3 regions of the Streptomyces sp. NPDC051561 genome follow, and region 1 is predicted to be linked to each of the others. Evidence: riboswitches for the same ligand, from Rfam matches in the RefSeq annotation. Region 1 holds a riboswitch; each other region holds the start of a gene.
The links. A riboswitch is a leader RNA that binds a small molecule or an ion and turns the genes downstream of it on or off. The one in region 1 is predicted to bind cobalamin.
Positions count from the first base shown of each region.

Region 1 (2,254 bases):
AAGGTGCTTCCCGGAGCACGGGCAGATTCGTGACAGCGCCGATCCAATGGCCCGCTCGAACTCCCTGACGCAACAGCACAGTTCACCCGACCCCGCTCCCCGTGGGACTCTCGGCCCATGCCGCTCTCGCGCCGCATCGCCGCATGCGTGGAGTCCCTGCCCCTCGCACCCGATATGAAGGTCCTGGAGATCGGGTGCGGTCCCGGTGCGGCGGCCCGGGCGGTGGCCGCACGCCCGGATTCCGGTCACCTCGTCGCCATCGACCGGTCGGAACGTGCCGTGACCCTGGCGGCCGCGGCCTGCGCCGAGGAGATCGCCTCCGGGCGGCCGCGGCTGCGACAGGGTGCCATCGAGACCTTCGAACCCGCCCCCGCAGAGGGGCCCTTCGACCTCGTCCTCGCCCTCCGGGTGGGCGCGCTCGACGGGCGCCACCCGGAACTCGGGCTGCGCGCCATGCCCCGTATCGCCGCCGTGCCCGCACCCGGCGGACGGCTCTTCGTCGACGGCGGCGATCCGCTGCGCGAGATCCGGCTGCCGCCCTGATGCGGTCCCGGCTGCCCATGCCCGGAGGTGGTGTCTCATTTCACGTTCCGGAATGTGAACAGCCCGGCCCGCAAGGGCCTGTTGCCCCCTACGCTGGCCGGTGCAGCTGGTTCGCACCCGTCCGCCAGGCGGGAGCGTCGTAAGAGGGAACCCGGTGGGAATCCGGGACTGCCCCGCAGCGGTGAGTGGGAACGACCGCCGTCATACGCACTGGATCCGGACGGATTTGGGAAGCGACGGCCAGTAGGTGTCTGCCGGAGGCCCGGTAGGTGCGCCCACGAGTCCGAAGACCTGCCCGCTGCCCGTACGCGACCGCTCGCGTACGGAAATTCCGGTGACCTCGTGGGCGGGTCGGCGTACCTACCAGGCGAAGGACCGTGCCCGTCGGCACGTCCGGTCCGCCCGGTTCGTCATCCCTTCGCGTCCGTGTCCCGTTGCCGGGATTCTCAGGAGTCATCTCGCGAAGGAGATTTCCGTGACACCGAAGTCCGCACCCGCGGCAGTACGCGCCACCGTGTACGGCTACCCCCGCCAGGGCCCGAACCGGGAACTGAAGAAGGCCGTCGAGGGGTACTGGAAGGGCCGGGTCACCGCCGAAGCCCTGGAGTCGACCGCGCGGGACCTGCGCCGGGCGAACTGGCAGCAGTTGGCCGAGGCCGGCGTCCATGAGGTGCCGACCGGTGACTTCTCGTACTACGACCACGTGCTGGACACCAGCGTCATGGTCGGCGCCGTCCCGGCCAGGCACCGCGCCGACGTCGATGCCGATCCGCTCGACGGCTACTTCGCCATGGCCCGCGGCAACCAGGACGTGGCGCCTCTTGAGATGACCAAGTGGTTCGACACCAACTACCACTATCTGGTGCCCGAGTTGGGCCCGGACACCGTCTTCTCGGCGGACTCGGCCAAGCAGGTCGCCGAGCTGAAGGAGGCCCTCGCGCTCGGCCACACCCCGCGCCCCGTCCTGGTCGGCCCGCTCACCTATCTCCTGCTGGCCAAGCCCGCCCCCGGCGTCGACCCGGGTTTCGAGCCGCTGACGCTGCTGGACCGGCTGCTTCCGGTGTACGCCGAGGTGCTGGGCGATCTGCGTGCGGCGGGCGCCGAGTGGGTGCAGCTGGACGAGCCCGCCCTGGTCCAGGACCGGACGCCTGCCGAACTGAACGCCACCGCCCGCGCCTACCGCGACCTCGGCGCCCTGCCGAGCCGTCCGAAGCTGCTGGTGGCCTCCTACTTCGACCGGCTGGGCGAAGCCCTCCCGGTGCTCGCCAAGGCCCCGGTGGAGGGCCTGGCCCTGGACTTCACCGAGGCCGCCGCGGCGAATCTGGCCGACCTCGCCGCCGTCGGCGGGCTGCCCGGCAAGCGGTTGGTCGCGGGCGTGGTCAACGGCCGCAACATCTGGATCAACGACTTCGAGAAGTCCCTCGCCACCCTGGGCACCCTGCTCGGCCTGGCCGACCGGATCGATGTGGCAACCTCCTGCTCGCTGCTGCACGTCCCGCTCGACACGGCCGCCGAACGGGACGTCGCACCGCAGATCCTGCGCTGGCTGGCCTTCGCCCGGCAGAAGGCCACGGAGGTCGTCACCCTCGCCCGCGGCCTGGAACGGGGCACCGGTGCGATCACCGGCGAACTCGCCGCCAACCGGGCCGACCTGGCCTCCCGCGCCCACTCCCCGATCACCCACGACCCAGCGGTACGGGAGCGGGCCACC
Region 1 covers NZ_JBITDM010000012.1:172,128-174,381, forward strand. The annotation lists gene ACIA73_RS25480 (hypothetical protein) at 1-33, shown strand, start outside; gene ACIA73_RS25485 (SAM-dependent methyltransferase) at 118-543, shown strand; cobalamin riboswitch at 634-857, shown strand; gene metE (5-methyltetrahydropteroyltriglutamate--homocysteine S-methyltransferase) at 1,019-2,254, shown strand, end outside.

Region 2 (2,254 bases), on a different contig from region 1:
GCGGTCGTCGTCGGTGGCGCGAGCCGTCGCACGCTGGTGCGGAACCCGTCCCATCGCGACGACCTCGGCGACCGTGAAGTCGAATTCCGTGGACGCTTCCTGAGGGAGCGCGGCAAGCCGGCGTGCGCCCTCGCGCGCGCTCATCGCGTACAGGTCGTCACCGTCGAGCAGGATGGTGCCGGTGGTCGGGCGCAGCGCGCGGTAGACGGTGCGCAGCAGGGTGGACTTGCCGCTGCCGTTCGGGCCGACCAGGCCGACGAACTGGCCGCTGCCGGCGTGCAGCGCCAGGTCGGACACCAGCCGGGTCCCGGCGATCTCCACGGTCAGATCCGTGATGTCGACACGCATCACACACCCCCGAAGGAGTAGGAGTTGCGCCGCATCAGCAGTACGAAGCACGGTACGCCGACCGCCGCCGTCACCACCCCCACCGGGAGTTCCACCGGTGCGAGCACCACGCGGGACAGCACGTCGACCCAGATGAGGAGAAGTGCTCCCAGCAGAGGGGCCACCGCGAGGAGCCGGCGGTGGTCCGCACCCACGAGCATCCGCACCGCGTGCGGCACCATCAGTCCGACGAAGCCGATCGCCCCGCTCACCGCGACCACCGCCCCGGTCACGGCCGCGCACACCACGAACAGCTCCTTGCGCAGGCGAGCGGCGTCCACGCCCAGCGCGGCGGCGGTCTCGTCGCCCATGGCGAGGGCGTTCAACCGGCGTGCGGACCAGGCGAGATGGGCGAGTCCCGCGCAGACCGCGCCCGCCGCGATGGGGACGGAGGCCCAGCTCGCCCCGCCCAGGCTGCCCAGCAGCCACATCATGGCGGAGCGGGCCGCCTCGCCGCGTTCGGCGGCGAACACCATGAAGGTGGTGACGGCCGAGAAGCCGTAGTACATGGCGGTGCCCGTCAGGACCAGGCGCAGCGGTGTCAGCCCGCGCGGCGTGCGGGCCACCGCGTAGACCAGGGCCATGGAGGCGAGCGCGGAGGTGAAGGCGGCCGCGGAGAGCGCCCACACGCCGAGCGCGCCGAGGGCCCCGAAGAGCAGCACCGCGTTCGCGCCGACCGCAGCCCCCGAGGAGATGCCCAGGACGAAGGGGTCGGCGAGCGCGTTGCGGACCATCGCCTGCACCGCGACGCCGATCGCCGAAAGACCGGCACCGACCACCGCGGCCAGCACGGCACGCGGGAAACGGAGTTCCCACACGATCGTGTAGGCGGCGACCTCGTCGGCCGAAATCGCCCCGCCGCTCAGCCCCGCCCACAGGTAGTGCAGCACCTCGCCCCAGGTCAGACCGGAGGCGCCGAAACCCGCCCCGCAGACCAGGGAGAGCGCCAGGGCGACGACCAGAGCCGGTATCAGGAGGGACAGCGGGGCGCGCCGGGGCGGTGGCGCACCGGTACGCGTGGTGTCCGGTGGTGCGCAGGGGCGGTCGAGGGCAGTGGCCACGGGCACGATCGCTTTCGCCTCGGGCCGTGCGGCTACGACGACCGAAGCAGCGGCCCGGGGCGCGGGACGCCCGGTGCAGCGCCTCTCGCAGTCCACGGCGAATCGACAGGTGCGTTTCACGTCCGCGGGTGATCGGGCTCGCGGGACCGGAAGTGCCCGGTCCCGCCCACCGTTGCGGGTCAGCGCCGGATTTCGACCGGCTTCCCCCGTGGAGTTCCTGCAGCTTAACGGGTGCGCGGGGCCCGTACGGTCCCGGAAATGTCCCAAGGCACCTTCCCGGCTCCGTAGTTACCGTGCTGGTGCTGGTGCCGGTGCGTGGCTCGCTCGTTTCCGTTTCTGCTCCCGGCATCCAGGAAACGGCCGGCGAGATCGGGGGCGAGCAGAATCGGCTCGCGAGAGGGCCTGAAGCAGGGTGTCACCCGGGGTCACCGGCAGCCCGTCCGGTCGCTCGGCACGCGGTGCTACAGTCGTGTCCGATCGATCTCGATCGCAGGATTGTTACTCCCCGAGGACGTCACCGCCATCGCCACTCGCGATGCGACGGCGGCGTACCGCTTGAGGGGAGGCAAGGCCTGGGACGCGCCGCGTGCGCGACCCGGGCCTTTTTTGTTGCCCACAATCCGGCGTGCGAGGTCGCGGACCGATCCAGGACGGCAAGCGCCCGTAGATGCAAGGACGCATCATGAACACACACGCACAGGGGCCCGGGGCACTGGCGGAGGAGATTCTCCGCGGTGTCGGCGGAGCCGAGAACATCGAGAGCCTCACGCACTGCGCGACACGGCTGCGATTCCAGCTCCACGACG
Region 2 covers NZ_JBITDM010000015.1:45,386-47,639, forward strand. The annotation lists gene ACIA73_RS28100 (ABC transporter ATP-binding protein) at 1-348, opposite strand, end outside; gene ACIA73_RS28105 (FecCD family ABC transporter permease) at 348-1,448, opposite strand; cobalamin riboswitch at 1,554-1,715, opposite strand; gene ACIA73_RS28110 (glucose PTS transporter subunit IIA) at 2,131-2,254, shown strand, end outside.
Region 2: it holds a riboswitch for cobalamin, as region 1 does, so the genes downstream of both, ACIA73_RS28105 (FecCD family ABC transporter permease) here and metE (5-methyltetrahydropteroyltriglutamate--homocysteine S-methyltransferase) in region 1, are expected to answer to the same signal.

Region 3 (2,254 bases), on a different contig from region 1:
CTGTGCGCGGCGGCGGTGACGTACGGGATCTACCTGATCGTCGCCTGACCCCGCACGTCCCGGCGGCCTCACAGAGCCCCGGGGTGCAACGGCTCCTCCGCCGTTGCACCCCGGGGCTCTCATCTTTGCGAGGTCTACGCCTAAGAGCGACACTCGGCCCACACCAGCAGGCGCGGTCCGGCCTCGTCGACGAGCAACGAGGTCACGCCGCCCACCAGCGTCACCAGCGCACCGCTGACGGCGCAGTACGTCACCCGGACCAGTACTCCGGGAAGCGGCTGCCGGCCCTCGCCCGCCACTCGTCCTTGCGCCCGGTCCCCCATCAGCCCCGCCTCCCGGCCTTCCGCGTCATTGCGGAAGGCATCGTTCCCCTCCTATGTCCCCTGACACGACCGCTGCGAGAAATCCGCACCAGGGTTGTCGTGACACAAGGAAGTCCCCCTCCTCCAGCCGCTGGGAGTCGCGCACTCTCACCCCCTCGGGGCGATAGGCCACTTCCACGCATTCACCGCCGTTGGAGGTGTAACTGCTCTTGAACCAGCGCCACTCGGGCAGGTCCCCATGGGCCACTCCGACCTCCTCCTGCACGAGAGCCGACTCACCGAGGCACCGACTGCCCACCTTTGCACCGTAGCGCCGCGCCGCACACGGGCGCAGGGTGCCGACGAGACCGGCCGCACCGGGTCGAATCCCGGTGGCAATCGCCCATCGCCGTTCCGTGCCGCTCTCCGGTTGTCGTGTTCCAGTCCAGAGAGGCCGAATAGTGACGCCTAGGCCTCTTCCGGCCCGTATCGGCCGGTCGGAGCGTCGATTCGGAGCAGACGTCGCCGCACCTCCCCGCGCCCCGGGCCGCGGAGCACTCCCGCAGGTCAACCCCAGGTTGACTGGTGTTCGCGGGGCGTGGTGGACTGCCCGAGCCAATACGGCGGCATGGAGAGGAAGCCGGTGCGAATCCGGCGCGGTCCCGCCACTGTCACGTGCGATGTTTCCCGTCGTCACGAAGCCAGGAACTCACCTCCGCTCGTCACGTCGAACCAGGGCGCGGACCCTGAGTTAAGGACACTTCGCCATGCCCGGCTGCGGTCCACGCGGTTCAGCTGTTCTGCCTGCCCAGGTCTTCGCGTACGGCGCGACCGCCGGACTCCTCGGCGACCTGTTGCTCGGCGACCCCCGACACGGCCACCCCGTCGCCGCTTTCGGACGGACCGCCGGTGCCGTCGAGCGGGTCCTGTGGCGCGACCACCGTGGGTGGGGCGCACTGCACACCCTCGTCTGTGCCGGTGGCGCCGCCGGTGCCGCCGCCCTGGCCGCGCGCGCCGTACGCCGTTCACCCGTCGCCTCCGTCGCGCTGACCGCCGCCGTCACCTGGTCGGTCGTCGGGGGTACGTCGCTGGGGCGCGAGGCCCACGCGCTCGGCGGGGCGCTCGCCGCCGGTGACCTGGAGGTGGCCCGGGAGCGGCTGCCGCATCTGTGCGGGCGGGACCCGCAGTCGCTGGACGGGCAGCAGATGGCGCGTGCGGTGGTGGAGTCGGTCGCCGAGAACACCTCGGACGCGGTGGTGGGCGCGCTGGTGTGGGGGGCGATCGGGGGTGTGCCGGGGCTGGTGGCGTTCCGGGCGGTGAACACACTGGACGCGATGGTCGGGCACAGGTCGGCGCGGTACCGGCGCTACGGGTGGGCCTCGGCCCGGCTGGACGATGTGGCGGGGTGGCCGGGGGCCCGGCTGACGGCGGCGCTCGCGGTGCTGGCCGGGGACGACACGCGGGGTGCGGTGCGGGCGTGGCGGGCGGACGCCGCCGCGCATCCGAGCCCCAACGCGGGTCCGGTCGAGGCGTCGTTCGCGGGGGCGCTCGGGGTGCGGCTGGGCGGAACGCTGTCGTACGCCGGGCGGGTGGAGCACCGGGCGGTGCTCAACGGTGAGTCGGGCCGCCCGGTCGAGGTGGCGGACATCGAGCGTGCGGTGCGGTTGTCGCGCCGGGTGAATCTGCTGGCGCTGGCCGTGTGTGCGGCCGGACGTCTGGCCGTCGGGCGGGCAGCCCGTGGCCGTACGAAGGGAACGAAGTCATGAGCGGTGGCGGGCTGTTGGTCGCGGGGACCACCTCGGACGCGGGCAAGAGCGTCGTCACGGCGGGGATCTGCCGGTGGCTGGTGCGCCAGGGGGTGAAGGTCGCCCCGTTCAAGGCGCAGAACATGTCGCTGAACTCGTTCGTGACGAGGGAGGGGGCGGAGATCGGGCGGGCCCAGGCGATGCAGG
Region 3 covers NZ_JBITDM010000019.1:83,115-85,368, forward strand. The annotation lists gene ACIA73_RS31650 (hypothetical protein) at 1-48, shown strand, start outside; gene ACIA73_RS31655 (hypothetical protein) at 141-323, opposite strand; gene ACIA73_RS31660 (DUF397 domain-containing protein) at 349-621, opposite strand; cobalamin riboswitch at 888-1,034, shown strand; gene ACIA73_RS31665 (cobalamin biosynthesis protein) at 1,070-2,068, shown strand; gene ACIA73_RS31670 (cobyric acid synthase) at 2,065-2,254, shown strand, end outside.
Region 3: it holds a riboswitch for cobalamin, as region 1 does, so the genes downstream of both, ACIA73_RS31665 (cobalamin biosynthesis protein) here and metE (5-methyltetrahydropteroyltriglutamate--homocysteine S-methyltransferase) in region 1, are expected to answer to the same signal.